Regions from separate parts of the Brevundimonas sp. NPDC058933 genome, predicted to be linked through region 2. Evidence: predicted binding sites of a transcription regulator. Region 2 holds the regulator's gene; the other holds the start of a gene.
What was found. The regulator LexA, encoded in region 2, represses DNA repair genes until DNA is damaged. The targets are predictions, from matches to a motif close to ATGTTCNCNANNTGTTCT.
Positions count from the first base shown of each region.

Region 1: dinB (DNA polymerase IV) is a predicted target of LexA. The motif match lies at 8,905-8,922, and genes of this name have one in related genera.

Region 1 covers NZ_JBMOSL010000003.1:128,531-143,792, reverse strand. Annotated here, with positions in the region: gene ACOZBP_RS08910 (hypothetical protein) at 1-3, opposite strand, end outside; gene ACOZBP_RS08905 (hypothetical protein) at 36-257, opposite strand; gene ACOZBP_RS08900 (DUF378 domain-containing protein) at 507-743, shown strand; gene ACOZBP_RS08895 (Crp/Fnr family transcriptional regulator) at 1,154-1,900, opposite strand; gene ACOZBP_RS08890 (glycoside hydrolase family 65 protein) at 2,455-4,530, shown strand; gene ACOZBP_RS08885 (hypothetical protein) at 4,551-4,784, opposite strand; gene ACOZBP_RS08880 (response regulator) at 5,126-6,880, shown strand; gene ACOZBP_RS08875 (alpha-ketoglutarate-dependent dioxygenase AlkB) at 7,212-7,781, opposite strand; gene dinB (DNA polymerase IV) at 7,787-8,884, opposite strand; gene ACOZBP_RS08865 (zinc-dependent alcohol dehydrogenase) at 9,595-10,767, opposite strand; gene ACOZBP_RS08860 (SRPBCC family protein) at 10,787-11,335, opposite strand; gene ACOZBP_RS08855 (hypothetical protein) at 11,378-11,836, opposite strand; gene ACOZBP_RS08850 (DUF4142 domain-containing protein) at 11,842-12,426, opposite strand; gene ACOZBP_RS08845 (hypothetical protein) at 12,599-12,814, opposite strand; gene ACOZBP_RS08840 (DUF6766 family protein) at 12,968-13,624, shown strand; gene ACOZBP_RS08835 (DUF72 domain-containing protein) at 13,621-14,349, opposite strand; gene ACOZBP_RS08830 (hypothetical protein) at 14,381-14,626, opposite strand.
Region 2 covers NZ_JBMOSL010000001.1:461,778-477,039, reverse strand. Annotated here, with positions in the region: gene ACOZBP_RS02290 (CTP synthase) at 219-1,871, opposite strand; gene secG (preprotein translocase subunit SecG) at 1,993-2,403, opposite strand; gene tpiA (triose-phosphate isomerase) at 2,510-3,259, opposite strand; gene ACOZBP_RS02275 (peptidyl-prolyl cis-trans isomerase) at 3,392-5,320, shown strand; gene trpE (anthranilate synthase component I) at 5,317-6,858, shown strand; gene ACOZBP_RS02265 (hypothetical protein) at 6,855-7,034, opposite strand; gene ACOZBP_RS02260 (anthranilate synthase component II) at 7,153-7,743, shown strand; gene trpD (anthranilate phosphoribosyltransferase) at 7,748-8,782, shown strand; gene trpC (indole-3-glycerol phosphate synthase TrpC) at 8,779-9,576, shown strand; gene ACOZBP_RS02245 (hypothetical protein) at 10,288-10,788, shown strand; gene lexA (transcriptional repressor LexA) at 11,064-11,756, shown strand; gene ACOZBP_RS02235 (ComEC/Rec2 family competence protein) at 11,737-13,830, opposite strand; gene gltX (glutamate--tRNA ligase) at 13,910-15,262, shown strand, end outside.

The DNA of each region.
Region 1 (15,262 bases), on a different contig from region 2:
CATGCGAGCTGAATCCATGGCCCGAACCGTGGTTCCTATTCGGCGGTCGTGGGTCGGGAAGGCGACACTGGAACGGACCGCTCCTCGCCCACATGGTGTTCAAAGCGCCCGCTTTCGACCTCTGTGCGGGAAAACACCTCCTCCTGACCGTCGATCAGCAGTTCGTCCGCCAGATCGTCAGACACCTCGGTCTCGCGGTCATGACCGCCCGTCCCCGGAGCGCCCGAGCCGGGCTGATCCTCCGCTGTGCGCTCCATGCTGAAGGCTTCGATCCTATCGGACCCTTGGTTTCTTTCCATGGTTCTACGCCTCTTGTTCAAGTCGGGCCCACGAGAACAATCCCTCACGGCGCTCACAGGTTCGAGCTGCGCTGCGCGTTAGGACCGACCGTTCTGGCAGGACGGGCTGAGAGGGCGGCGGGATCCTGCAACTCTGACCGATACCGGTCTTATCGGAACAAGGAGGAGGGCCCGCCCGATTGACCAAGATCGTAGGGAGGACAGACAATGAAAGTCGTCAATCTCATCACCCTTTCTCTGGTCATCATAGGAGCCGTCAACTGGGGCCTTGTGGGCGCCTTCAATTTCAATCTCGTTTCCGCCCTTTTTGGCGACGGCTCCATAGTCGCCCGCGGCGTCTACATACTTGTCGGACTTTCGGGTCTCTGGCAGTTGGCGCCCTTCGCCCGGGCCTTCCAGATCGATGAGCCTCGCGCTGAAGCCGGCCGTAGCCTTGCCCGCTGAGCCTCCCGCGAGACGGGCCGCGCCCAGTTCGGGACAGGTTTCGGCCAGCCATGTCAGGGACCTAGCCACGATCTGCTTCTGTTCCATTAAGGGCGATGCATGGGGGCCGTAGGATCAGGCGGCGGATGAACCCTCTGCCGCAGCCGGTTCGTCCAGCCCCCAGTTGCGGTAACGGAGAAGCTCGTCGGCCAATGTTGCGCCGACAGATTAAGGGAGCCATCTCGAGAAGGCGAACGCCCCGCCTTCGTCGAGGATCGCGCGGCACATGGCCATTGGAAGATGACCTCTTCGGCAGCTTCAGAAACGGCTTTGTCCCACCCCGGTCGAGCGACACGCCCTCTATTTCATCTTGGTCAAGGGCGCCGACGAGAACAGCCACGCGGGGCTGTGGTCCGTCCGTAAACTCGGGTCTAGGCGATGGCTCGCAAGAGGTCGGCTGGCGCTTCCAGATAGGCTGCCTCGAACTCACCAAGGGCGGCCAAGGCCGCCAGATCCGGCAGGCGCACCCTCCCCCCGGACATTTCGATCAACCCTTCCTCTCGCAGTTCCCCTATGATGCGGTTGACGTGCACTGCGGACATTCCAAGCATGTCCGACATCTCCGTCTGGGTCATGGGAAGTCGGAAACCGTCGCCCTCCGTCAGGCCCACGATCTCCATCCTCATGAAGAGTTCGCAGAAGAAGCGGGCCAACCGCTCCTTGGCGTTCTGCACGCCCAGGGACAGCACCCATTCGCGGCTGATGGCCCCGTCGATCAGGGTTTCCAGCCAGAGGCTGCGCATCAGTTCCGGTTCTTCACGGATCAACCTGTCGAGCGCTGAATGGGAAATGACGGCCGTTCTGCAGTCGGTCAGGGCGGTAAGGCCCTGCGGCTGTCGCTTTTTCAACAAGGAGCCAAGGTTCACAAAATCTCCGGGAATACAGATCTCTGTGAACTGCCGCCGCCCATCAGCCAAAAGGCGGTAGCGCGCGCATAAGCCTGACGTCAGGAACATGCATGTCGATGCATGAGCGCCCTCTACGACCATATTTTCCTTCGCAGAGACCAGTCGCGACGAGGAGAAGGCTTGGGCTAGCCGGTTGATGGCCCGAGCCGGGACCTCCCGGCGAATGCTGAGCTTCGCGAACAACAGACCATAAAGATCAGTATCGGACACTCTCTGCTCCATACTGGCTGCGTGCGCTCACGCGCCATGGCTCGTCTGGTTCGCCTTTTGATCGATCCACGCAGTTTGACTGCGTGTCACGATAACGCCGCCGGGCCTGAAGTGTTTCTTCCCTCCTCCGCCGGCCCGCTGTCAGCCTCGGCGGGTTTAGGCGTCCATGGATATCCTCACGACCGGAGGTCAGACCCGGAAAAAACCATCCGATAGCACTGGCGGGATGACGTCCGGCTTCATCCTGATCCTCCCGCCCCCCTGGAAGGGAACCATCCTGTCAAGAAACCGTCTGTATGGCGGGGGGCCGGTCAGGAGCAGGGTCATGACATCCGAGCAATCCCATGGACGGGCGCGGAACGCCGCGACCCCGGGCGGCAAGCCCGAAGCAGCCGAATCCGATAAAGCAGTGATGCGGGTGGGTCGCGAGTCCCGCCGGCGCGCCGGTCCGGACGGCCCGGACGCGACGGTAGTCGGCGACATCTTCAAAACGCCTCCCGGCCAGGGGCGAGCAGAAGAACCCGGCGAAAAGAGGCCTGGGGCGCGTCCGCCGAATGGATGATCGCCCTGCGCCGCCGCTTAGTCCCGAAGCCGTTTCCGGGCCACGAGACGGCGACCTGCCGGCCTATCTCGGCAACGGCCTGATTGGCCTGAGGGTTCGCGAGGTCCCCCTCTTCGCCGGGATGGTCCTTGTCAGCGGCCTGACCGGCGCCCACCCGGAGCGCGGGATCGAGGCGGCCGCCTCCGCGCCCTATCCGTTGTCCGGCGACTTGGCGATCGACGGCGTCTGGATGAGCGAGCAACCCTGGGCCGTCGGCGATCTCCGTCAGTCCTACGACTTCGCGACCGCCGAGCTCCGTTCCGCCTTCGCCTATCAAGTCGGGACGCGTCGCCTTTCGGTTGAGGTCGTCGCCTTCGCCAGCCGCACCGCCCCCTCGATCGTCGCCCAGGAGGTCCGGGTCACGGCCGACGGCCCCTGTGAGGTAAAGTTCCGGGCTTTCGTATCGATCGCCGGAGTGACCGGACGGGTCGCGCGACGGCGCACGGACACGCCCGGCGAACCCGAACCTGTCTGCGACGGCAGCCTCTTGTGGGAAACGGCCGAAGCGCTCAGTCAATGCGGCCTCGCCCTCGCCATTGAAGGCCCGGCGTCCGCTCGACGACAGATCCTGACCTGGAGCGACGCCGGTCCCCTCTGCACGGAATATGAGATCCGGCTGGCTTCAGGCAGGCCTGCGAAATTCCGACAACTGGCTGCTCTTGTGCCCTCCATCCTCCATGCTCGGCCTGACGAGGAAGCGGTCAGGCGCGTGGCGCGGGCGGCCAAGGACGGTTTTGACGTCTTGAGACGTTGCAACCAGGCGGCCTGGGCGGAGATATGGGAAGGTCGGATCGTCATTGTCGGCGCGAGTGCGCAACACCAGGCGCTTATCGACGCCGCCTTCTACTACCTGAACGCCTCCGTCCATCCCGCTTCGCCGGCCTCCACCTCGATCTTCGGCCTCGCGACCTGGCGGGACTATCACTATTACTACGGCCATGTGATGTGGGACGTGGACGCCTTCTGCTTGCCGCCCCTGATCCTCATGCAGCCGGACGCGGCGCGCGCCATGCTGGCGTTCCGGAGTCGAGGACGACCTGCTGCGGCGGCCAATGCACGCCTTTTCGACCGCCAGGGGCTGCAGTATCCTTGGGAAGCCGCACCCGGCACGGGCCAGGAGGCGTCGCCCGGCGCCGGCGACGCCGCCCATCATGAGGACCACGTCTCTCTGCATGTGGCTCGCGCCTTCTCCCTTTTCGCCGACGCCACGGGCGACCAGAGATTTCTCGAGGAAGAGGCCTGGCCGGTCATCAGCGGGGTGGCCGACTGGTTCGTGAGCCGGGTGACCCGGACAGACCGGGGCTTTGAGCTTCTGCATTCCATGGGACCGGCCGAGGTTCCTTCGCCTCCGGATAACGACGCCTTCAGCCTCATGGCCGGCGCCGACGTGCTTCGGCGCGCCCTTCGGGTCGCCGAGCGCCTGCGGCGGACCGCGCCCGACGCGTGGAAGGCGGTTCTCGCCGACCTCTATCTACCGGTGCGTTCCGACGGGGTCATCGCCGCTCATGACGACTATGACCGCCGCGAGGAAAAGGGCGCCACCCCCTCCCCCCTCGCCGGTCTCTTCCCCTATGACTTTCCGGCCCCGCCCTCCTTGAGCCGCAAGACGCTTGCCTTCTACCTGAAGCTCTGGCCCGACTATGTCGGATCGCCCATGCTGCCAGCGCTCTACTGCGCCTGGGCGACCATGGCCGGCGACCGGGACCTGGCGCTCAGGCTCTTTGAGGAGGGCTTCGCCGCCTACGACCGCCCCCGGTTTCACCAGTGTCTTGAATACCGGCTGGACCGGGCCGAGGGGCCCGCGGCCGGCCCCTTCTTCGCCAACCTCGGCGGCATGCTTCTCGGTCTCTGCTATGGGCTGACCGGACTGGTGGTGGACGACGGGGAGCCGGAGTCCTGGGCCCGCCGCCCCATCACCCTGCCGACGGGCTGGGAAGCTGTCAGGATTGAGCGTCTCCGGGTGAGAGGCCGCTCAGCGCGTCTCGTCGCGCGACAAGGCGCCGAGCGCGCCGAGCTGTCCTTTTCCTGACGTCAGGACGTCGCCGCCCCTTAGCGCCGCGATTCGAAACCTTGCCCGTCCGCCTGCATGCCTTCAGCGCCCGATCCGCATCGAAGACGAAAGGCCAGGGGTGAAAACACCTCTCCGCTTCGACCGTCCTGAATGGCGACGCCTATCAGTCCCTGAGCCTCGAATGACGCCGCCAGACGCAGTGCGACGCGGTCGTCGGAGACACAGGTGGCGAGGTCCTTCTTACCGACTTCATATGTGACCAGATAGGTCATAGATCGCTCCCGGCTCCAGCCTCCTGAGACAAGCGTCTTCGCCGGCCGCCGTCTCCCTGTGTCGGAAGCCCGACACAGGCGCCCTCCGGAATTGGCGCCCCGACCTGGAGGGGGGACTTTTCCAACGGCGGATGGCGGACGCCGCCGGCCCTTGCGGCGACGACGTCCGCCCGCCGAAGGCTGGAGCGCATCACAGCTCCGTAGCGCCAATGATCCAGGACCCTGCTCCGTTCCGCTTCCTGCAGACGTCGAACGTTTTGTTGACGAAGACCGTCCCACCATCGTCGTCATCAGGAGAGACCGGCATGACCCCTATGGAGCGGCGGTGGATTGGAGAGGCCTTGAGGCGGCGCGCGAAGCAGTGGCGCACGCGGCTCGGGTTCGGGCTGCTAATCGCCCTGGTCTTCTGGCCCATGACGGGTGCGTTCTTCGCCCTGGCCTGGACCGGGACCTATCTCCTCATCCAGGCGGCCGAGCGGTTCCTGACCGCCCTGTGGAGCGCCTCCCCGCGCCTCAGAAGACGCCTGACGTTTCCGGGTCTGGCCCTGGTCCTAGCGGGCAACCTGGTCTTCGCCAGCTTCGCTCTGCGCCAGGCCATGACCCTGGACGCCCTTGGGCTGGTCTGCGCCGCGGTCCTTGCTTCCGGCGCCCTCATCAACGGAGCCATGTCGACCGGCGGCTCCCGCCCGGTCACCCTGGCGGCCCTGACGCCCCATCTCGGACTTCTGCTCAGCCTGCCGATCTTCCTCTACCTCAGCTATGACTCGCCGCTGGCGGCGGTACAGCTCCTGGTGGCCGGCATGCTGCTGGTGGCCGCCACCGTATCCGCGGTCAGGGGTCTGTCCAGGACCATGGCTCGCCAGCGCGCCGCCGAGGCGGCGGCCGTCGCCGCGCGCCGTCAGGCGGAAGCGGCGAGCCGAGCCAAGAGCGCCTTCATCGCCAATATCAGCCATGAAATCAGAACACCGCTCAATGGCGTCCTGGGTCTGGCGCGAGCGCTCGCGGGCTCGGACCTGCCGCCGCGCGAGCGTGAGCAGAGTCTGCTTCTGCTGGAATCCGGCGAAGCGCTCAGGGTCCTGCTCAACGACATGCTTGACCTGTCCAAGATCGAGGCCGGTCACTTCGTTCTCGATCACCGCCCCTTCGTCCTACACGAGCTTCTGGACAGTCTGGTCCGCCTCTTCGAACCCGCAGCGGCGGCCAAGGGCCTGGAACTGCATCTGGCCGCGTCGCCGGATCTCGCGGAGGTCTACATCGGCGACGAAACACGGGTGCGCCAGATCATGGCCAATCTCATCTCGAACGCCGTCAAATTCACCGACCATGGCCGGATACTGGTCGAAGCCTGCGCCGACGCAAAGGGCCTGCGGCTGGCGGTGTCCGACACCGGACCCGGGGTGGCCGGCGACCAGATGGAGCTGCTTTTCCAGAAGTTCGTCCAACTCGACGAATCGCCGACGCGCCGTCACGGAGGCGCAGGTCTAGGCCTTTCCCTCTGCGCCGATCTCGTCGCCCTGATGAAAGGCGACATCCGCGCCGAACGTCTTCCGGGCGCGGGCATGAGGTTCGTCATCGTCCTCCCGCTGCCGGAACGACGGAATCCGCTCCGAGCCCAGCAAGAGGCGAAACCAGTCCCGCCAGCAGCCGGCGTCAGCGAAGCCGTACCGGGCGGCCGCCCCTTTCCGCTACAAATTCTGGCGGCGGAGGATCATCCGATCAATCGCAAGGTCCTCGAGCTTCTTCTCGAACCGGCCGACGTGGAATGCCACTTTGTCGAAAACGGCCAGGAGGCATTGGAGGCCTGGCGACAGCGTGACTGGGACCTGATCCTCATGGACATCCAGATGCCCGTCATGGACGGCGTCGCCGCCACGCGGGCGATCCGCGCCGAAGAGGCCTTCCTGGGACGGCGGCGCACGCCGATCCTCGCCCTGACGGCGAACGCCCTGCAGCATCAACAGGACGAATACATTGCGGCGGGGATGGATGATTTTATCGGTAAACCTGTGCAACCCAAAACTCTCTACGCGGCGATCAAGCGGGCGGCCCACGACCCCGATGACGCGGCCGCGGACAGGCCGGCGTTCCGCGCCTGAATCCTCCCCGGCCCCTCCCCGCTCGACCGTCACTGGACTTTTGGAAGCCATCCAGCCGCCGGCGCGCCCCGGCTGACCTCGGCCTGGGAGGCCGCCACCATCGACCGGCTGGACGCCGAGGAAAGCCGCCAGGAGGCTCAGGTGCTGCGCTGGACCCTGTTCGAACGAGACCTGTCGGCCCGTTCCTGCGCGACGACCTTCCCGCCTTCCCGCCTTCGACGCCGTCGAGGGCCCTGGAGCGGGCCTAACGCCCGATGTCCGCGGACTGGATCTCACGCATGGCCCAGCGCCACCCCGAGGCCGCCGATATCCTGGCGCGCTAGCTCGCCTGTCAGGCCAGGGTCCTGAAGGTGATGGAGTATCGCAAGGCCGTCATCGGCGAGATCGAATGCTCCCACTCTCTCCGCGCTTGTCCGGACAGCCGATAGGCCGATCCAGGCGCCAGCGACGCCGCAGACCGGCGCCATCCTGCTTCCGCCCTCTGGCGCAGGCGCATGACGCAAGGCGCGAGAAAGGAGACGCCCAGGATCTCCCCGTAGACAGCCCTGTCGCGGTGCCATCCAATCCCGGCGCCGGGCGCATATTCATTGACCAAAGCCTGGAGGAAGGCCTCTTCATCAAGGTCGAGCCGTCCGGCCAGGCGACGCAGAAGCGCCCTCAGGAAGTCCGGCCAGGGCGCGGCCGTCTCCATTCGACGCCGCTCCAGATCATAGCGGCGTCCGAAGGCGGCGATCTGTCGGAAGCCCTGGTAGCCCATGTGCTCATAGGGCCTGAAACTCAGCCGCTGCAGTTGCTCTACCACCGCCGCCTGCTCGGGCGCCGACAGGACATCCGGCCAATAGTCGAAGCCCTGCGGAACAACCGGACGGGGGGCGTGCCCGAACAGGTCGGCCTGGAGCATGGCCGTCACAGCGCCAGTTCGCCGGGAGACGCCCCGGACGCCCCAGACGATAGTCCCGGCGACGCCTTCTCCAGATTGGAAAGGGTCACGCCGACAAGCCGCACGCCCCGGGTCGGTGGATAGAGGGATCTTGCCAGCAGGCGGGCGATCTCGCGCAACCGAGCCCTCGAGGCGACCGGCTCATTAAAGGACCGGCTGCGCGTCGATTGCTGAAAGTCGGCCCATTTGATCTTCACCGTGACCGTACGGCCGAACGACCCGGCCGTTTCGCACCAGGCCCAGACATCATCCGCCATCTCGTCCAGCCCGGCCTCAATCGCCGCCGGATCGACCAGGTCGCTGGCGAAGGTGGTCTCCGACCCGCTCGACTTGCGCTCGCGATCCGGATTGACCGGGCGATGATCCTCTCCCCGCGCCACGCCATGATACCAGGCGCCGGACTTGCCGAAGTGATGTTGCAGGAAGGCCAGGGACTGACGCTTCAGGTCCGCGCCGGTCTCTATGCCCAGGCGGTTCATCTTCTCCGCCGTCACCGGACCGACGCCATGGAAGCGCTTGACCGGCAGGACCTCGACAAAGGCCTCCCCTCGCCCGGGCGGGACCACGAATTGACCGTTCGGCTTGCGCTGGTCCGAAGCCAGCTTAGCCAGGAACTTGTTGTAGGACACACCGGCCGAGGCCGTCAGACCGGTCTCCTCCAGGATGCGCGCGCGGATTTCCTCGGCTGTGGCGGAGGCTGTCGGCCGCCCCCGGATATTGGCGGTGACGTCGAGATAGGCCTCATCCAGGGACAGGGGTTCGATGAGGGGCGTATAATCGGCGAAGATGGCGTGTATCTGCGCGGAAACGGCCCGATAGACCTCGAACCTGGGCGGCGTGAAGATCAGTTCCGGGCATTTCCGCAAGGCGGTGCTCGAAGGCATGGCCGAACGCACCCCGAACTTGCGCGCCTCATAGCTGGCGGCGGCCACCACCCCGCGCGAGGCGGCGTGGCCGACGGCCACCGGCCGACCGCGCAGGGTCGGATCGTCCCTCTGCTCCACCGAGGCGAAGAAGGCGTCCATATCCACGTGGATGATCTTGCGAGGCGCCGCGACGTCCATGCGTCACGCCTAGCAGAATGAGAACAAATCGGGAACTGCTTTCCAGCCTGGAAGCAGGGTCAGGTTAGGGAGACCGGAACCGAGAGGTCGCGCCCAGGGGTGCGATTCGACAGGTCCTGCCCGAGCGATCGGGCGGTCGCTCTCACCTGTTCCAGCGGCGAGGGCGCGGGTCAAGCCGCCGGGCGGGTTCCGCATCCGCCGCCAGGGCCGGCTGCCGGACAGTCGGAACGCGGCGTCCTGCCAGCGGTTCGACCGGCATGGACTAGAAAGAGGGAGACACGTCGATGGACCGAGACAAGGACGCCGACCGCTGGGGCGGCCCGGGATCAAGCCACCAGAACCGGCAGGCGCCGCAGCCCGATCCCCTAGTGAAGGAGGCCCAAGATTCCGACCATCTGTCGCCCCGCAGCCAGGTATCGGGCGGCGGAGGAGAGGGAGACGTGCACAAGGGCCATTCGCCAGAGGCGCGTTCGCCACAGCAGGGGTCCAGCGAGGAGAAGCGCCATGAACGCAACAATCGACATTAGATCCCTCGGTCCTTCGAGCGACGAAGCCCTCTGGGCCCGTCGCCTCGGCCCGGACTAGCCGGACCGCCCGCCTTCATCCGACCGCGTCGAGCTGCAAGGCTCCGCCATCGAGGCCCGCCTCCACCGGAGACGGGCCTTCGTCCTGGTTGCCGGCATACCAGGACGCCCCCCCCTAAAGGGTGCTCAAGGTTTGAGCACGACCTTGGTCCACTCATTGGGGTTGTCGTGGAAGTTTTTGTAGCCGGTCGCCGCCTCCTCAAGGGGAAGGCGATGACTGATAAGATCGGTCGTATCGATCTGACCGTCCATGACCAACTCCAGCAGCTTCGGCAGGTATTTCTGCACATGGGTCTGCCCCGTCTTGAGGGTCAGTCCCTTCTGCATGAAGGCGCCGATCGGCAGCTTGTCGCCAATCCCGCCATAGACGCCTGGCATGGAGATACGGCCGCCCTTGCGGCAGGCCATAATGGCCTCCCGCAGAACATGCTGGCGGTCCGTGCCCAGTTTCGTCTCCTGCTTCACCGCATCGATGATGTTGTCCGGCGCGAAGCCGTGCGCCTCCATGCCCACGGCGTCGATGCAGGCGTCAGGCCCGATGCCCGCCGTCATCTCCTTAAGGGCCTCCAGCACCTTGACCTCATGATAGTTGAGCACCTCGGCGCCGTTCTGCTTCGCCAGGGCGAGACGGCGCGGGTGGTGGTCGATGGCGATCACCCGCGCCGCTCCCATGTGGATGGCGCTCTTGATCGTGAACAGGCCCACGGGGCCGCAACCCCAGACCACCACGGTGTCGCCGGGCTCGATCCCCGCGTTTTCCGCCGCCATCCAGCCGGTGGGAAAGATGTCCGACAGGAAGAGCACCCGCTCGTCTTCGATGCCGTCAGGCACGACGATGGGGCCGAAGTCCGAATAGGGAATGCGGGCATACTCGGCCTGCCCTCCTGCGTAGCCGCCCGTGAGGTGCGAGTAGCCGAACAGCCCGGCGGCGGGGTAGCCGTAGGCGACTTCCGAAGCGTCAGATTTGTCGGCCGGATTGGAGTTGTCGCAGGCTGAATACTGCTCCTTGCCGCAGAAGAAGCACTGCCCGCAGGCGATGACAAAGGGCACCACCACCTTCTGTCCGACCCTTAGGCTCGTGTTGCCGCGCCCAACCTCGACCACCTCGCCCATGAACTCGTGGCCGAGGATGTCGCCGCGGTGCATGCCCGGTATGACGCTGTCGTAGAGGTGGAGGTCGGACCCGCAGATGGCGGTGGCGGTGATCTTGATGATCGCGTCCCGGGGATTGACGATCTCGGGATCGGGGACAGTGTCCACCCGAACATCGTGTTTGCCGTGCCAGGTCAGTGCGCGCATGGGATTTTATCCTTGATGATCAGCCGCGGGGCGCGGCGAGAGGAGCCTGGGAGGTCGAGACCTCGCCGGTCTCCATCAGTTGCTTGAAGCGGCGAAGTTCACGCCTCGCCTGGATGCGCGGTTCCCGCTGCATCACCTTGGCCACCAGCTTGCCTACCGCCCCTGCGGGCGGATCGTAGCTGATCATGACCCGCACCTCGGTTCCGCGCCCGAACGGGTTCTCACGGAACTCGACCCAGCCCTCGTGGTCGACGTCAGCCGCCTCGGTTGAGCGCCAGGCGATTTTCTCGCCTGGCCGATCTTCCACGATCTCGGTTTCCAATTCGACATCCATTCCGCCGGGCCCGGCTATGACCCAGTCGCGTCCGTCGCTGCTGACAGACCGGACATTGGCCATGAAAAGAGGAAGATTCCGGAACTCGCGCCAGAAGGCGTAGAGCTCAGACCGTGGCCGGTTGATCATGACGGCCTGGATGGACGAGGCGGCGTGGTCACCATCGTGGACGTCGCCGTCCAGAAATCCCGTCGACGCCATGTCCGCGTCAGTGCTTGTCGGTTGCGTCTGCATTGGTTGTCTCCGGTTCTGGGGAGGCGCGGTCGCCCCCGTCGATCATAGTTTCTCGCGCGCCTTGGCGAGGTCGCGGACGAGCCTGTTCCGGGCCTGGCCAAACCGCGCTTTCTCTTGGGCGGCCCGCGCTTCAAGGCTTTCCATTGCTGCGCGAACAGCTTCCGCGCTATCGGCGTAGGCCTGCTCCAGCGTCTCCAGTTCGTCGGCGAGGCGCTCGACGCGACGTTTCTCGGCGGCGGTCGGCCCCTTGCGCGCCCTCGCTCTCACCGCACGGGGGGCGGCCTTGCCGATGTCGACGACCAGCCCCCGCTCGACGACCTCTCCAGGCCGAGCCCGGGCCGCCTCCGCATCCTCGGCGTCGGGGGCTTCCATGGCGAGACCGGAAGCGAAGATGTCCTGTTGGATCCCCCAGGCGGCCAGAGCCTTGGGCCGGGAGGGGGCCGCCACCGTGAAACGATGGAAGCCGTCCGACCATTCAAAGACCTTCAACCTGGGGGCCATGTCGATCAGGCGGAGAGCGCGGCCTGGATTTCCTGCGCCTTCTGAAGGTGAGCCTCGATTTTCGGCAGCACAGTCCGGGCATGAGCCGCCAGGGCCGGTGCATCCGTATTGTCGGCGAAGCCGCGATGCAGGGTCACGGCCTCCTGGTGGGCCGCGACCTGCTGGTCGATATAGACCTTGTCGAAATCTTCGACGCCAGCAGACCTGAGATTATCCAGGAGGCCCTTGCGCCTCTGGTCCAGCTCGCCCGGCGCCTTCACGTCCGGAGCTGCCGTGGCGGCCGCCGCCTGGAGGGCCGCGCTGGCGGCGGTGTGGTCCGTCTTGATCATCTGCGCCAAGGCCTTGACGTCAGCCCGCTTGGCTCGCTCGAGAGCGATGTCGGCGGCCTGGATCTCATACATGTCTCCCATGGCGGCGCCCGGCACATAGGCGCTGACCATGTTGCTCCCCATGGTCGCTGCGGAAGTCTGACCGACCGGAGCTGAAACCGCGTCCTGGGCCTTGTCGACGGCCTCGTTTCCCCCTTGCGGACTACAGGCGGCCAGAAGCGCAGCAGCGGCTGCAGCGGCGATGATCGGGGCGTGGCGCATGGTTGTGAGCTCCTGTTAAGTGTCAATGGGAAGCGCGCTGCGCGCCGGCGGGTTTCCATCCCTGACCACGCGGCCGCTGCGAGGCCCGTCGAGCCCGGAGCAGCGGGGCTGCGCGCCAATGTCGGAAACACGACACAAGACTGGACGCGGCGGTTCAAGAGCGATGGGGCTCCTACCCATCCTGGAGCCCCAGGTCACGACGGAGATCGGCTACAAATCCCCTGGGAACCTCCATGGTCGGGCTCTCTCCCACTTTGGCGTCCGCACGGAGCAGGAGGCCCTGCACCTCCTCCTGCTCCAGAAGTCCCTTCTCCACGAGGGTGTCGAGCAGGGTCAGTTGCAGGGCGATGGAGGCGAGCGAAAGCGCTCCGGACTGCTGGGCGTTCATGGGCGATGTCCTTCCGGTGAAACAGGACAATCCCCGCCGTAGCCGTCTGTTTCTCACGCCCGCTACCCGACACAGGGAGCTTCCACCGCGCCTCCGCGTCAGAGGGAGCCTTGACCGTATCTCGACGTTTGACCAGGGGACCCGGAGGACATCATGCGGATCTTACGCGACAACGGCCTGACCCTCATTCTTCTGCTCCTTTTCGCCGCCAGCATTCTGGGGCATGCCCTGACAGGGTGGCGGGTCGAGACGGCGGACGCCCTGCGTCACGGCCAGGACGGCGGCACGCTGATGGAATATCTCGGCAGCGCTCCCTTCCTGTCGACCGTTTTTGAGAATTGGGAGAGCGAGTTCCTGCAGATGGCGGCCTATGTGGTTCTCACCGCCTTCCTGATCCAGAAGGGCTCGTCGGAATCCCGGGATCCCGAGGCTCCGCCCCGCGACGCCGATCTTGAGACTCAGGCCGGAAAGGCGGGAGCGCCCGCCCCCTTGCGCTGGGGCGCCTTCGCACGGGCCGTCTATTCCCGGTCCCTAGGTCTGGCGCTTGCGGTCCTTTTCCTCGCCTCCTTCATCCTCCACTGGACCCAAAGCGCGCGCGCGGCTGCGCAAGAGGCGCTGGAACATGGTGAAGCGGCTAAGGGGGCCTTCGCCTATCTCGCCGACCCGCAGCTCTGGTTCGAGTCCTTCCAGAACTGGCAGAGCGAGTTCTTATCGACGGCGGTCCTGGTGGTCCTGTCGATCTTCCTGCGGCAGCGCGAGTCGCCTGAATCCAAGCCGGTCGCCGCCCCCCACGACCAGACCGGAGACTAGTGGGGCTCCGCCATCCGAACGAGGGCGAGCGCGTCCGCGGCGGCCGCGCCGGAGGCGGTATTGTCGAAGATGACCCAGCGCTCAGCTCCGACTGCTCCTGCCGCCCTGACACTTTTCTGGATGGTTTGGAGCCGGTCACGTTCATAGGCTGAGCGATACATGTCGGGACTGCCGTGCAAGCGAAAGTAGACATGAGCTCCGAAGCCGCCGGGAAGGCCCGCCCCCGGCGCCGGCGCCGGATCCGCCGCGACGCGCGCGACCCGTCGTGAGGCGAGCCATTGATCCGCCGCGGTCGTGAACCAGGAAGCGTGCCGCGGCTCCAGCACGATCGACGCCTCGAGCAGGGCCTCACAGGCGTCCAGAAAGGCCCCTGTCCGGATATCGTCAAAGGCCAGGCCCGGCGGCGTCTGGATCAGGACCGGTCCCAGGCGGTCCCCCAATCCCGTGAGATCGGCCGCCAGGTCCGCGAGCAGATCTTCGCAATTCTCCAGCTTTCGACGGTGCGTGATTTCGCGGGGCGCCTTGACGGCGAACCGAAAGTCCGCAGGCGTGGCGGCGGCCCAGCGTTCGAAGGTTGAGACCCGGTGGCGACGGTAGAAGGTGGAGTTGATCTCCACGGCGCCGAGGCGGGCGGCGTAACGTTCGAGGCCGCCGCCCGCGACAGGAAAATGGTCTCTCACTCCTGCGGGAATGGCCCAGCCCGCCGTCCCGACTCGGACTTTCATCTCGCAGGGGTCCGCGCAGTCAGTACAGCCATCAAGGATCCCGACGGGCCGCCATGCCGGGGGTGGTCGGCGCGAGCTCCGCTGCCTGGGTCTTGGGGGGCGGACCGTCGGTTCTTTGAAGACCGTCGTCGGGCGTCTCTCGGACCGAAAGGATGGAGTCCCCGCTGTTCAGCAATGGCGCGGCGGCGTCCGCCGCCTGGACGTCTGTCGGCGAAGGAACCCTCAGCTTGCGCTCGGCGCCATGGGCGTCGGCGACGACAATCTCATAGAATTTCATGTCCATTCCTCATCTGGTCCCGGGTTGTGTCGGCGAACGCGCCAGACCGACGTGTCCGGCGGCTGGCTGTCCCGGTTAGCGCTTACGGCGGCCGACGCGTTCCGGTCACATCACGCCGAAAGGCGGATCGGAGACCCAGCGGCGACACGGGGAACAGACGGCGCGTTCCGGAGCTTGAACCCCCGAACGCCCAGCACGAAGGATAGAGCGCCCATGAAATCCGCTGACAAGCCGCCCGTCCTGCGCAACCCCAGGCGGCTCCTGCAGTTCGGAGGCCTACTCCTGCTACTGCTGGCTATCGTCTACCTCGGCACGGCTTTGACAGGGTTTCTGAGGAACCAGGAAAAGCGGCCAGACCCGCGAATGACGGGCGCCGAGGCGCCCCTTGAACGGTCTTTGGACGATTAAGGCGCCGGCGCCTAGAGTCGGGAGCCGGACCTATGGAACGCCGCCGTCAGGGGTCTCGTTACGCCCTCCCCATCACCAGAGGGAGACCTTGAGCTTCGATGTTTGCGGATCGCGTCTACGATCATGACTTCTTCGCCGCCATGGCCGATCGCGGCTTCTATGTCTTCACGTCTCCAAGCCGGTCAACGGCGGCGAGGCTTGTGAAACCGGGCTCGTCCCGCATGTTCC
Region 2 (15,262 bases):
ATCGAAAGCCGACTAGGCGCCCGGATGAGCGGAGCCCAAGGCGGCCTTCGCTACAACCGCGAGAAAACCCAGAATCACGATTGATCCCAGAACCAGAAGGGTTCTGAAATGCCGGTGGAGAAAATAGAGAATTTCGCCCGCCATCGCCGCTTTCCAGTGATACGCGCCCCATATTGGCACAACACTGGACAAACGCAGCAACAACCGTGCGTGACCGGTTAGACGAGGCGACTTTGAACGACGGCGGCGCCAATGAAGCTGGCGAACAGCGGGTGCGGCTTGAACGGGCGGCTCTTCAATTCGGGGTGGTACTGGACGCCGATGAACCACGGATGGTCCTGACGCTCGACCGTCTCGGGCAGGACGCCGTCTGGCGACAGTCCGGCGAAGACCAGGCCGGCCTTCTCCTCGATCGCGTCGCGATAGTTGATGTTCACCTCATAGCGGTGACGGTGACGTTCGCTGATCTCGGTCGAGCCGTAGATTTCGGCGATCCTGGAGCCTGCCTTCAGCGTGGAATCATAGGCTCCCAGCCGCATGGTGCCGCCCAGGTCGCCGCCCTGCTGTCGCAGCACGCGCTGGTTGCCCTGCGTCCACTCGGTCATCAGCCCGACCACGGGTTCCGCCGCCGGGCCGAATTCCGTTGAGGTCGCCTTAGGGAAACCGGCCAGATTGCGAGCGGCCTCGATCACCGCCATCTGCATTCCGAAGCAGATGCCGAAATAGGGAATCTTGCGCTCCCGCGCAAAGCGAGCCGCCTCGATCTTGCCCTCCGCGCCGCGCTCGCCGAAACCGCCGGGAACCAGCACGGCGTGTGCGCCCTGCAAGCGTTGTTCGCAGGCCTCCGGGTCGCCTTCAAAGGTGTCGGCCTCGACCCAGTCGATGTTGACCTTGACGTTGTTGGCCACGCCGCCGTGGTGCAGCGCTTCGATCAGGGATTTATAGGCATCCTTGAGCACGGTGTACTTGCCGACCACGGCTATGGTGACTTCGCCGTCGGGGTGCAGGCGGCGACGCACGATCTCTTCCCAGCTCGACAGGTCAGGCTCGGGCGCGTCGGTGATGCCGAAGTGCGCCAGGACTTCGCTGTCCAGACCTTCGTGGTGGTAGTCCAGCGGCACAGCGTAGATGTCGGCCGAATCCATAGCCTGGATTACGCCGCTCTCCCGGACGTTGCAGAACAGGCCGATCTTGCGCTTTTCGTCAGCAGGGATCGGCTGCTCGCAACGGCACAACAGGATATCCGGCTGGATGCCGATGGAGCGCAGTTCCTTGACCGAGTGTTGCGTCGGCTTGGTCTTCATCTCGCCAGCCGTCTTGATGAACGGCAGCAGGGTCAGGTGAACAAAGCACGACTGGCCTCGCGGCAGGTCCTGCCCCAGCTGGCGAATGGCCTCAAAGAAAGGCAACCCCTCGATGTCGCCGACTGTGCCACCGATCTCGACCAGGACGAAGTCCACGTCCTCGCCGTCATCGGTCTTGGCCGGGCTGAGGCAGAACTGCTTGATCTGATCGGTGACGTGCGGGATGACCTGAACGGTCGCGCCCAGATAGTCGCCGCGACGCTCCTTCTCCAGGATGGTCGAATAGATGCGCCCGGTCGTGACATTGTCCGACTTGGCCGCCGAGACGCCCGTAAAGCGCTCGTAGTGGCCCAGATCGAGGTCAGTCTCTGCGCCGTCGTCGGTCACGAAGACCTCGCCGTGCTGATAGGGGCTCATCGTGCCCGGATCGACGTTGAGATAGGGGTCCAGCTTACGCAGACGGACCTTGTAACCTCGTGCCTGCAGAAGAGCGCCGAGAGCGGCGGAGGCGAGGCCTTTTCCTAGCGAGGAAACCACGCCGCCGGTGATGAACACATAGCGAGCCATGGGCGGACACCTTACTCCATGATTCGCGGCGGGAGCATGGCCCGACGCAAAACAACTGTTGAACAAAAGAAGAAAGCGCGCCCTGCGGCGCGCTTTCGAGGATTTCGTAGCTGTCGGCGGCTTACTGCGCCGGAGCGGCCGGAGCCTGCGAAGAAGCAGCCGGAAGGCTGGCTTCCAGATCGTCCAGCGACGGAGCGACCGGAGCAGCCGGCGTGGGAGCCGCCGGAGCGGTTGGAGCCGTCTGCTGTTCGTTGCCGACTGCAATGGCGCCGACGGCGTCAGCGTCGATCACCGAGCGCGAGCCGCGAGCGAAGTTGCCGGCGACGGTCAGGCTGATGGCGCACACGAAGAAGAGCACGGCCAGAACCGAGGTGGCCCGCGTCAGCAGGTTGCCCGCGCCGCGCGCAGTCATGAAGCCCGACGGGCCTCCGCCCATGCCCAGGGCGCCGCCCTCAGAGCGTTGCAGCAGGATCACGGCCGTCAAGGAGACCGAGATCAGGATCATGGCGACGAGAAGGATGGTCTGGAGCATGGTGTCAATCATGTGGGCGCGCAGATGCGCCGATCAAGCGGCGGCGTCTAACACCGATGCGGGACCGGGGCAAACGCCGAACGAGTAGAGACGTGAAATCCTGCGCCTAGGCGGCGCGGATGATGCCCAGGAAATCCTCGGCCTTCAGCGAAGCGCCACCGACCAGAGCTCCGCCGACTTCGGCCACAGCGAGAATTTCGGCCGCGTTCGACGGCTTGACCGAGCCGCCATACAGGATCGGCGCAACGCGACCGCCCTCGCCCAGCCTGGCCACCATGGCTGCACGCACGGCGGCGTGGACTTCCCCGATCTGTTCGAGTGTCGGCGTCAGGCCGGTGCCGATGGCCCATACCGGTTCATAGGCCACTGCAAACGCCTTGCCCGACAGGCTGTCCGGCAGCGAACCCGCGACCTGACGGCTGACGACCTCGACGGCCTGCCCCGCTTCGCGCTGCGCCAGGGTCTCACCGATGCAGATGATGGGCTCCAGATCAGCGGCCAGAGCAGCCTCGACCTTGGCGGCGACATCGGCGTCGGTCTCGCCGAAGCCTGCCCGACGTTCTGAGTGGCCTAGAATCACCAAGGTTGCGCCCGCGTCAGCCAGCATGGCGGCCGACACCGAACCGGTAAAAGCGCCGGACACTTCGGCGTGGCAGTCCTGACCGCCCAGTTCGACAACGCCGCCCGCCAGGGCGCGCGCCATTCTTTCGGTCAGGGTTGCAGGCGGGCATAGGGCCACGCGACAGTCTGCAGGCTGTTGCTGCAAGGCTTTCGCCAGGGTTTCAGCCTCGCCCAGACTCGCGCCCAGACCGTTCATTTTCCAGTTGCCGGCGACCAGCTTCACAGATTGTTTCATGGCGGCCTGTTTAGGCGCCGTTGTCGCGGAAGCCAAGATGTTGGGTTGCGTCCGCTTGCGGCGCCCTAGGGACTGCCCCTATAGGCGAGCGTGGCGCCCCTTTGACGCCGGCCCTCGTCAGGTTCTCTCTCGATGATCACGCTGTTCCGCAACTTCTCCAAGTCGAAATGGGCTGCGGGCCTGTTCGCCTTGATCATCCTCAGCTTCCTGATTGTGGGGGCGCAATCGGATGTCTTCTCGAGCTTTGGTCCCAAGCATGTGATCGACGCGGGCGAACGAAGCGTCAGCGGGCCGCAGTTCCGCGCCGACTTCGAGCGCGTGCGCAACAATCTGCAAGAGCAGGCCGGCCGCCCCGTGTCCTTCGAAGACATGGTCAAGGAGAACATCCACACCCAGTTCCTGGAAAGCCAGACGCAGCGTATGGGCTTCCTCGCCTGGGCCTGGAACGCTGGCATCCGTCCCGGCAAGGAACTGGTTCTGAAAGAAATCCGCCAGATCCCGGCCTTCTTCAACCAGGTGTCAGGCCAGTTCGATCAGGATCGCTATGAGCAGGCTCTGGCCGCTCAGGGCATGACCTCGGCGATGCTGGAGCAGGACCTGCGTGACCAGTATGTCGCCAGCCAGTTCGGCGCCGCCGTCTTCGCCGGCGCCCGCGTGCCCCGCATCTATGGCGCGCTTCTGGCGGGCCAGGCGCTGGAGAGCCGCGACGGTCGCTGGTTCACCGTGACGCAGGCGATGGCCGGATCGGCCTCCGCTCCGACTGACGCACAACTGACCGCTTTCCTGAATGAAAACGCAGCTCAACTGCGTCGTCCCGAGTTCCGCATGATCTCGATCGTGCTGTTCAACCCCGGCCCCGGCAGCCAACCGACCCCGATCTCCGAAGAACGCATCCGCGAACGCTTCGAGTTTCGCAAGGCCGCCCTGTCGAACGCCGAGAAGCGCACCTTTGTGACGCTGACGCTTCCGAACAAGGCCGCCGCCGACAAGGTCGCTGCCGACCTGCGCGCGGGCAAGACCCCAGCCGAAGTCGCTGCAACCAACAAGATCGAGGTCAGCAGCTACAACGACACCCCGCAAAGCGCCTTGGGTGATCCCGCCGTCGGCGCCGCCGTCTTCGCCCTGCCCGCCAACCAGGTCTCCAACCCGATCCAGGGACGTCTGGGCTTCACCGTCGCCAAGGTGACCGCGGTCGCCGCCGGAGCGCCTGCAACTCTGGAAAGCGTCCGCAGCGCCCTGGTGGAGGAGCTGCGCGCCGAAGACGTGAAGGGCGAAACCTACGCCAAGGTCGAGAAGTACGAAAAGGCCCGTCAGGAAGGGAAAAACCTGGCCGATGCGGCGCAGTTGGTTGGCGCCCGCCTCGTGCAACTGCCCCCCTTCACCGCTGACGGCCGTCTGCCGGACGGCCAGCCGCTGAACGCCCCGCGCCAGATTTTCGAGTCAGCCTACTCCCTGTCCAAGGGCGGCGAGAGCGACATCATCGACGCGGGCGAAGGTCAGTACTTCGCCGTCCGCGTGGACGACATTCGTCCGGCTTCGTTGCCGACCCTGGCCGAGGTCCGCGCGCCGCTGGCCCAGCAATGGACCCTGCGTGAAAACGCTCGCCGTCTGTCGGCCAAGGCCGAGGAACTGGCCGGTCGCGTCCGCGCTGGCGAGGACATCGCCAAGGTCGCCGCTTCGGCTGGCGCTCAACTGACCGCCCGCACCGGCGTCCAGCAGAGCCAGGCCAGCCAGACCGAACTGGGCGAAGGCGTCCTTCGCGGCCTGTTCGGTCAGGGCAAGGGCCAGGTCTTCACCGGCGCCCAGTCGGAAACCAGCTTCGTGGTCGGCCACGTCGACGCCATCCACGGCGCCGTCCCGGCTCTGGCCGCGCCGCTGGTCGAGCAGGTCCGCCCGCGCCTGACCCAGGCGCTGGCCAACGCCATGGTCGAGCAAAGCTTCGCAGCCGCCGCAACGCGCATGAAGGCCAAGAACGACCCGGCGGCCGCCATCGCCGCGCTGGGGATCGAAGCCCCCGCCGCCGCTCCGGCGGCTCCGGCCCCCGCGCCTGCGAAGAAATGAGTGCAGGCGTCGGACATGAGGCTGAACGCGCCGCGTTTGTCTCTGGCCTGAGCGCAGGCCGCCCCCAGGTCGTCGTGCGTCGCCTTATCGACGACCTGGAGACGCCCGTTTCGGCCTTTCTCAAGGTCGGTCACGGGCGGCCCTACGCCAGCCTGCTGGAGTCGGTCGAAGGCGGGGCGGTCAACGGCCGCTATTCGATCGTCACCCTGGCCCCCGACGTGGTCTGGCGCTGCCGTGACGGCCAGGCCGAGACCGCGCGGGGCGAGGCTGTCCTGTCCGATCGCTTCATCGCCGAAGACCGGCCCGCGCTGGAATCCCTGCGCGCCCTGATCGCCGCCACCCGGTTCGACCTGCCGGACGACCTGCCGCCGATGGCCGCCGGTCTGTTCGGCGTCTTCGGCTACGACATGGTGCGTCTGCTGGAGCCGCTCGGCCCCGCAAACCCCGACCCGCTCAACCTGCCTGACGCCGTCATGGCCCGGCCGTCGCTGGTCGCCATCTTCGATTCGGTGAAGCACGAGATCGTCTTGATCGCGGCCGCCTATCCCGATGGCGCCGCAGACGCAGACACGGCCTTCACCGCCGCCGTCGCGCGTCTGGACGACTTCGAGGACCGGCTGCGCAGCCCTCTGCCGATCCAGCGTGAGGCCGATCAGGTTCCGGCCCCCGACTTCCATTCGCCCGTCGACGCCAAGAGCTTCGACGCCATGGTCGCCCGCGCCAAGGACTACATCACGGCGGGCGACATCTTCCAGGTCGTCCTCAGCCACCGCTTCTCGGCGCCGTGGAGTCAGGACCCGTTCGCCTTCTATCGGTCCCTCCGCCGCGGCAACCCCTCGCCCTATCTCTTCTTTCTCGACTACGTCGACTTCCAGCTGGCCGGGTCCAGCCCGGAAATTCTGGTCCGGCTGAAGGACGGTCGCGTCACTATCCGCCCCTTGGCCGGCACGCGCCCGCGCGGCGCCACGCCGGAACTGGACCGGGCGCTGGAAGCCGAGCTTCTGGCCGATCCCAAGGAACGCGCCGAACACCTGATGCTGCTCGACCTGGGCCGCAACGACGTCGGTCGCGTCTCATCGCCTGGCTCGGTCGAGGTGACGGAAAGCTTCGTCGTCGAACGCTACAGCCAGGTCATGCACATCGTCTCCAACGTGCACGGCGCCGCTGATCCCAGGCTGGATGCGGTGGACACCCTGCTGGCGGCGCTGCCCGCCGGGACCCTGTCAGGCGCGCCCAAGGTTCGCGCCATGAGCATCATCGACGAACTGGAAACCGAGAAGCGCGGCGTCGGCTACGGCGGCGGCGTGGGCTATATCTCGGCCAATGGCGAGGCGGACATCTGCATCGTCCTGCGCACCGCCATGTTCGCCCAGAACAAGATCTTCGTTCAGGCCGGCGCCGGCGTCGTGGCCGACAGCGATCCTGCGGCCGAATACGCCGAAACCCTGGCCAAGGCACGCGCCCCGATGAAGGCGGCCGAGGACGCGTGGCGATTCAACGCGACGACTCGCGGCCAGGGCGCCGACGGCAAGATCTAAGGATTGGAAACCGTGGAACCCTGGTCGAACGACACGCGGGGGCCCACGACCATGGTCCCCGCCAGAAGCACCGCCGCCGTCGCGGCGAAGGCGGCCGCCGCCAGCAGGCGTAGCGGTTTCGGCTGTTCGATGGGCGGCTCGTTCAGCATGGCCCGGGCGTCGCGGATGGCGTTCATGGCGGTCAAGACGGATTTCTTCCGATGGCGATGCTCCTGTATCGCGCGGACAGCTTAACGTCCGCTTTCCTCCCGCCTTCGCTTGGCGCGTCATCCCTCCCGTCCTAAGAACCCTGCCATGATCCTCGTCGTCGATAACTACGACAGCTTTACCTACAACCTGGTCCACTACCTCGCGGAGCTGGGCGCCCAGACTCATGTCATCCGCAACGACGACCTGACGGTGGAAGAAGCCTGGGCCTTGAAGCCCGAGGCCGTGCTGCTGTCGCCCGGCCCCTGCGCGCCGGATCAGGCCGGCATCTGCCTGCCCCTGATCACGACCGCGCCGCTCGACATGCCCATCTTCGGCGTCTGCCTGGGCCATCAGGCCATCGGTCAGGCCTTCGGCGGCGACGTCATTCGCGCCAAGACGCTGATGCACGGCAAGACCTCGCCTATCGAGCATGAGGGCCGCAGCCTCTTCGCCGGCCTGCCCTCGCCCTTCACCGCCACCCGCTATCACTCTCTGGCCGTGCGTCGCGAAACCCTGCCGGATGAGCTGGAAGTCACCGCCTGGACCGCCGACGGCGAGATCATGGGCCTGGCCCACCGCGCCCGGCCGATCCACGGCGTGCAGTTCCACCCGGAATCCATCGCCACCGAACACGGCCACGACATGATCGCCAACTTCCTCGACCTGGCGGGCGTCAAGCGCCTGGCTATGGTCTGACGACATGGACGGTTTCAAGCCTTTGCTGGCCAAGCTGGTGGACGGGCGCGTCCTGACGTCGGATGAGGCCCACGACTTCTTCTCCGCCTGTCTGCGCGGCGAGCCGACCCCGTCCCAGGTCGCCGCCGCCGTCACCGCCCTGCGCATCCGCGGCGAAACGGTGGACGAGATCGTGGCCTTCGCCACCGCCATGCGCGACGCCGCCCTGTCGCTGGATCATCCGTTCGACGAGGTGATCGACACCTGCGGCACCGGCGGCGATGGCCAGCACACCTATAATGTCTCGACCGCCGCCGCCTTCGTTCTGGCGGGCGCGGGGCTCAAGGTCGCCAAGCACGGCAACCGCGCCATCAGCTCCAAGTCTGGCTCCTCCGACGTCCTGGCGGCGCTGGGCGTCAACCTCGACGCCACCATCCCGCAACAGGCCCGCGCCCTGGATCAGGCCGGGATCGCCTTCCTGTTCGCTCCCACCTATCACGGGGCCATGCGTCACGTCGGCCCGGTCCGCGCCGAGATCGGTTTCCGCACGGTTTTCAACCTTCTGGGACCGCTTTGTAATCCAGCACACGCGAACCGTCAGGTCATGGGCGTCTATGATCCGGCCCTGCTGAAGCCTCTCGCCGAGGTCCTGGGCCGCCTCGGCGCCCGGCGCGCCTGGACCGTCCACGGTCAGGGTCTGGACGAACTGACCACCACAGGCCCGACCGAGGTGGCCGAGTGGAAGGAGGGCGCCGTCCGCCGCTTCATCGTCACGCCCGCCGACGCAGGCCTGCCGCTGGCCACGCTGGCCGATCTGCGCGGCGGCGACGCCGAGCATAATGCAGCCGCCCTGACGACCCTGCTGGCGGGCGCGCCCGGCCCCTATCGCGATATCGTCGTGCTGAACGCCGCCGCCGCCCTGGTCGTGGCCGACCGCGCCGCCGACCTGCGTGAGGGCGCCGAACTGGCCGCCGCCGTCATCGACGACGGCCGCGCGGCTGCTGCGCTGGAAACCCTGGTGCGCGTCACCAACACCCCCATCGAACCGGAGGCCGCATGACCGACGTTCTGGCGAAGATCGCCGCCTACAAGCGCGAAGACGTGGCCGCCCGCAAGCTTGCCACCTCTCAGGACGCCATCGAGGCCCTCGCCGCCCAGGCCTCAGCCCCGCGCGGCTTCCGCGCCGCCCTCGAACGCGTCGCCGAGGAAACGGGCCGCCCCGCCCTGATCGCTGAGATCAAGAAGGCCAGCCCGTCCAAGGGCCTGATCCGCGCCGACTTCGACCCGCCCGCCCTGGCCAAAGCCTATGCGTGCGGCGGCGCGACCTGCTTGTCCGTCCTTACCGACGGCCCCAGCTTCCAGGGCGACGACGCCTTCCTGGCCGCCGCCCGCGACGCGGTCGCCCTGCCTTGCCTGCGCAAGGACTTCCTGGTCGATCCCTGGCAGGTGGCCGAGAGCCGCGCCCTGGGCGCCGACTGCATCCTCATCATCCTGGCCATGGTCGACGACGTCCTGGCCGCCGACCTGCTGGCCGAGGCCGAGCGCTTCGGCATGGACGCCCTGATCGAGACCCACGACGAAGCCGAAATGGCCCGCGCCTGCAAGCTGGGCGGCGATCTGGTGGGCGTCAACAATCGCAGCCTCCGCACCTTCGAGGTCGACCTCGACGCCACCGAGCGCCTGTCCATGCTCAGCCCGGTCAAAGCCCTGCTGGTGGCCGAAAGCGGCATCTTCACCCCCGACGACGTCCAGCGCGTCGCCGACGCCCACGCCCAAGCCATCCTCGTAGGCGAAAGCCTGATGCGTCAGGACGATGTGGAAGCGGCGACGAAGGCCCTGCTGTCGTTAAGCTAGTGTCGGATATCGGCTTGGCAGGAAATGTCCGCAGTCGACCCGTCGCGGACATTGCGGCTTTCAGCCGCGCGCCTTCTCTAGGATGAGCAAAGCTGGCTTGCTCGTCCTCTCACAACGCTTTTTCCCCATAGACGCCTCACAATGCGAACATCGACGTTGTTGCCCACAGCGCATCTATCAGAAGGGTAAAGACGTACCCTGTCCCGCACCCCGTCAGCCACAACGTAAGCGACCCGATATGAACCCATTTCGGTCTCGCTCATTCCAAAGCCAATAAGCTTGCCACTGACGGCAGTGCTTTGCCCGATTGGCCATAGGAGCATTAGGACGAAGAAAAGAATGAGCGAAGTGACGCCGAGGGTCGTTAGGCAGCCACCGGCGTTGGCACCATTGATGTGCCACCAAAGCTTCGCGTTTTTGGCGAGATCGTCCATGCCGCATCTCCAGAAGGTAGCAGGCTATCGGCTGATACGTCCGCTTCCCACCCATAAGCGAACTTCGGTTTACGCCCCCTATCTGAAGTTGGGGGCGTCCGCTTTTTGGCCGCTGGGCCAAGGCCCGGTTTGGGGCCAGATGCCTATGTGGCAGTCGACCCGTTGCAAACATGCGGAAGGTCCGCTTTCTGTCAGGGGCGGGGATGTCTGGTCTGGCCGGGCCAATGACGGAGGGAGACCAGTTGATGATATCCGGGGCTGCCGATACGGTCAGTCCATGATCGCAGCGCTCGTCTCAGTTCTAGCCCTTCAGGTTCCTTCAATCCCGCCCGCCCTACCTCAGGATCCGGGGCCTGAGCGGAGATCTGCCGCTTCAGCGCTTTTCAATCCTGATCCGAACACTTCGGAAAATAGTTGGGGGCTCCAGATTGCTGCGAGCAAGTTTGCCGGGGACGTCCTGAGCGAGCGCAACGCCAACGCTTATGATCGTGACACGCTTCTCTCCGATCGCTTCATCGCGCGCGTGAGGGCTGCGCCAGGCCCGTTGATCGATGAGGCAATCCATTGTGTCGCCGAGCCTTTAGCGCAAAGTCTCTACGTGCCAGATTTGGAGGCGCTAAAACATTTCGCCCGAAGCCCCGTCGGTCGACGGTTCTGGGACCACTACGTGCAAAGCCAACCTTGGCAAGCCTGTTTCGCCGTCCCTGTTCGAAGGCACCTCGAACGCTATGTTGAAGACGATTTGGCCGCCGTAATCACTGAGACACCGGTTCGGTAGCGTCTTATCGTCAGCCGTCATAGACGTTCGCAAGGCCCGCTTGCGGGCCAGGGCGCGGATGGTTGGTTTTAGGCTTGGAGCCAATGTCTGCAATCCTCCCATATGCGACGTTCAGAGGGACTGCTTTGAGTGGCAAAGCCTCCTGCCGGTGGAACTCCCGCCGACCACTGGGTTCCAGCGCCCACGCCAGTTGAATGCGGTCGAGTTGACATTCAGCAAGAACACTTACAGAACATCGGCAACGGTTCACGCCTTGTTCTGGAAGCCTTGCGACCATGCTCACCAAGAAGCAGCACGAACTCCTGATGTTCATTCACGAACGGATTCAGGAAACGGGCGTCTCGCCCTCCTTCGACGAGATGAAGGAGGCGCTGGATCTGGCGTCCAAGTCGGGCATCCACCGCCTGATCACGGCGCTGGAGGAACGCGGCTTCATCCGCCGTCTGGCCCACCGCGCCCGCGCGCTGGAAGTGACCAAGCTGCCGGAACAGGCCACGGCGGGCGCGCCGCGCGGCCACGCGGGCTTCAAGCCCGGCGTGATCGAGGGCGGCGGTCGTCCCAAGACGGCCGAACCCGCCAACGACACCCGCGAACTGTCGATGATGGGCAAGATCGCGGCCGGCACCCCCATCGACGCCATTGAGCATGAAACCGCCCGCTATCCGGTCCCGGAAGCCATGCTGGGCGCGGGCGAACACTATCTGCTCGAGATCGAGGGCGACTCGATGATCGAGGCCGGCATCCTCAACGGCGACATGGTCATCATCAAATCGACCGCCGACGCCTCGTCCGGCGAGATCGTCGTGGCCTTGGTCGAAGGCGAGCAGGCCACGCTGAAACGCCTGCGCAAGAAGGGGGCCTCCATCGCCCTGGAGCCCGCCAACCGCAACTACGAGACCAAGATCTACGGCTCGGATCAGGTCGCGGTTCAAGGCAAGCTGGTCGGCCTTATCCGCCGCTATCACTGAAGTCGGGATTGGCCTGACGCGTCCAGGGCCTACGCCCTCGCACGTCAGCGGCCCACACCGCCTTCCAGCCCGCGTCGACACGCCACAGCTCGACCGAGCCGCCGCGCCCATAGTCCACGCCGTCCAGCACCAGCCGCCCTGCGCATGACCGCGGCAGCGAGGCCAGCTCGGCCCGGCTGCTGACGACCGCCGCCGAGCGACACAGACTATCCAGTTGTTCCGCCGTCGGCGTCCTCTTGCCCCACCAAAGCGCGACCGGCCCGGCCTGTTTCGTTTCCGGCGCGCAGAAGGATCGCTTGCAGGTCCAGCCCTCCTCCACGCGCGGCGTCAGTTCCAGCCCGCGCCGCCTCGACCACAGGTCCGCCGCGAACTGGCGCACGCCGGGACGCACCACGACCGCCGTCCCTGCCTGATGAAACGCCGCATTGGTCCCTCCATCGCCGATCCACAGGTCCGGCGCCGCCGGGCGCGGCCAGATCAGCACCGCCGCCGCCAGCGGCAGGCCCAGCCACCTCAACCGCCCCCGCCACAGACAGATGAACAGGATGCCGAGGAAGGCCACAGGCAGAGCCGCCGCCGGGGCGCTCGCCACCGTCTGCACCGCGCCCGGCAGACCCGCGGTCCAGTGGCCGATGGCCAGCATCATCTCCACCCCCTTGCCCGCCAGCCAAAGGAAGGGCGCGCCCAGCCCCAACGGCTCCAACGCCGCCCCCAGCGCCAGCGCCGGCATCAGGATGAAATCCGCAATCGGCGCCGTCCCCAGATTGGCGATCAAGCCATAGACGGCCGTCCTGTTGAAATGCTGCATGGCGAACGGCCCCGTCGCCATGCCCGCCACCAGGCTGGCGGTGCAGGCCACCAGCAGCCAGCTTCCCAGCCGCTGCGTCGCCACGATGGGCCAGGGCGCCGAAATCTCCTTGATCCGGCGCGGCCAGACCTCGACCAAGGCGACCAGAGCCGCCGTCGCCGCAAACGACATCTGGAACCCGGGCGTGACGATGGCCTCGGGCTGCAGCAACAGAACCGCAAAAGCCGCGACCGCCAGGGCGTGCATGGTCACCGCCTGCCGGTCCAGCAGGATGGCGACAAAGGCGATCGACGCCGTGATCGCCGACCGTTCCGCCGGCGGCGGCGCGCCCGACACCACCAGATAGGTCCCGACCGCGATCAGCCCCGCGACCGCCGCCACCTTCTTGCCCGACACCCTAAGCGCCAGCCATGGCCAGGCCGCGACGCCCAGCCGCACGGCGAAGAAGACGAAGCCCCCGACTATGGCCATGTGCAGGCCCGAGATCGACAGGATGTGCGCCAGCCCGGAATCGCGCATGGCGTCCAGATCCTCGCGCCCGATCCAGGTCTCGTGTCCTGTGGTCATGGCGGCGGCGATCCCGCCCGTCCGCTCGCCCAATCGCGCCACGATGCGCTGCGCCAAGGCATAACGCGCCGCATTGATCTTCATCGCCATTCGCACCCGCCAGGGCGGCTCGGGCAGGACCGTGGGCCGCGTCTGCCCCAGGGCGAACAGCGTCCCGCCCATCCCTTGGAAATAAGCGTTACGACCAAAGTCATAGGCCCCCGGACTGGCCGGCGACGGCGGCGGATTCAGAATGCCGTAGAGCCGCACCGCCGTCCCCGGCGCCGGGGGCTCGCCCCGTACGGTGGCCCTCAGCCGGACCGGCGTCGCCTCGGGCGCCAGCCCCCTTATCCTCACCGGGGCCACGACGATTCGCGCCCCGCGCTCGCCCGGGCTGTCCACATCCATGACCCAGGCCTCGACCACGGTCGGCTCGGCCAGGGCCGGTGCAATCGGCCCGCTGACCGCCTCGGTTCTCAGCTTGGCCACCGCCGCCCCGCCGCACAGACAGGCCAGCATCAGCAGGATCAGCGTCCAGCGCTTCGCCAGCCCAAACCGCCGCGCCGTCAGCCAGGCCCCGCTACTCAGCACCGCCGCCACGATCAACGGCCAGGTCGCCGGTTCGCTCTTCAAGGCGAAATAGGCCGCGCATCCGCCGCCGAAGAAGACCGGCGCCCACAACCGCCAGCGATCCGTCTGCGCCGCGACTTCATCGCGCACCGCGTCAAGAACCCTTAAGGCAAGGCTTCGCTTTGGCGCGCGCGGGCGTATAAGGGCCTCCGCAACGGACCCCTTGTTTATGACCTCCCCTTCCTCGACTGTCGTCACCCGCTTCGCTCCCTCGCCTACAGGCTACCTGCATATCGGCGGAGCGAGAACTGCGTTATTCAACTGGCTGTACGCCAAGAGCCGGGGTGGGAAGTTCCTCATCCGCGTCGAGGACACGGACCGCGAGCGTTCGACCGACGACGCCGTGAAGGCCATCTTCGACGGCCTGTCCTGGCTGGAGCTGTTCGGCGACGAGGAACCCGTTTTCCAGTTCGCCCGCGCCGACCGCCACCGCGAGGTCGCCGAGTTGCTGCTGGCCTCGGGCCATGCCTACCGCGACTATCTGACGGCCGAGGAAACCGGCGCCCTGCGCGATCAGGCCAAGGCCTCGGGCAAGGACTTCGTCTCGCCCTGGCGCGACCGCGAGCCGACCGTCGACGATCTGGCCAAGCCCCACACCGTCCGTTTCCGTCGCCCGCTGGATCAGGCTGTCCTGGTCGAGGACGCGGTGCAGGGCGCGGTGCGCTGGGATTCGGGATCGCTGGACGATCTGGTCATCCTGCGCTCGGACGGCGCCCCGACCTACAACCTCGCCGTGGTGGTGGACGACCACGACATGGGCGTGACCCACGTCATTCGCGGCGACGACCACCTGAACAACGCCGCCCGCCAGAGCCTGATCTATGATGCGCTCGGCTGGGCCCGCCCGACCTTCGCCCACATCCCGCTGATCCACGGCCCTGACGGCGCCAAACTATCCAAGCGCCACGGCGCCCAGGCCGTGCACGAATACGCCGAGATGGGCTATCTGCCCGAGGCCATGCGCAACTATCTGGCGCGTCTGGGTTGGGCCCACGGCGACGACGAATTGTTCAGCGACGAACAGGCGCTGGAATGGTTCGACCTGACCGGCGTCGGCAAGGCTCCCGCCCGCCTCGACTTCGACAAGCTGGCCCATGTCAACGCCCACTGGATCAGGCTGGCCGACGATGACCGTCTGGCCAAGCTGACGCTGGACGCGCATCTGGCCAATGGTCGCGCGCTGCAGCCCGACGACGAGGCCCGCCTGTTGCGCGCCATGCCCTTCGTCAAGGACCGCGCCAAAACCGCTCTTGAACTCGCAACCCAGACCGAGTTCGTCCTCAAGGCCCGCCCGCTCACCCTGGACGAGAAAACCCGCGGTTTGCTGACTGGCGAGGGGGCAGACCGCATTTCACGACTCCGTGAACGGCTCCGCCTTTTCCAAAGCTGGGACGTTTTCGCGCTTGAGGCTGAACTTAAAGCGTTTGCCGAAGAAGAAGGCGTAGGCTTTGGAAAGATAGGGCCTTCCATGCGAGGCGCCTTGACCGGGGGATCAGCGTCCCCCGACATAGCAAGAATTCTC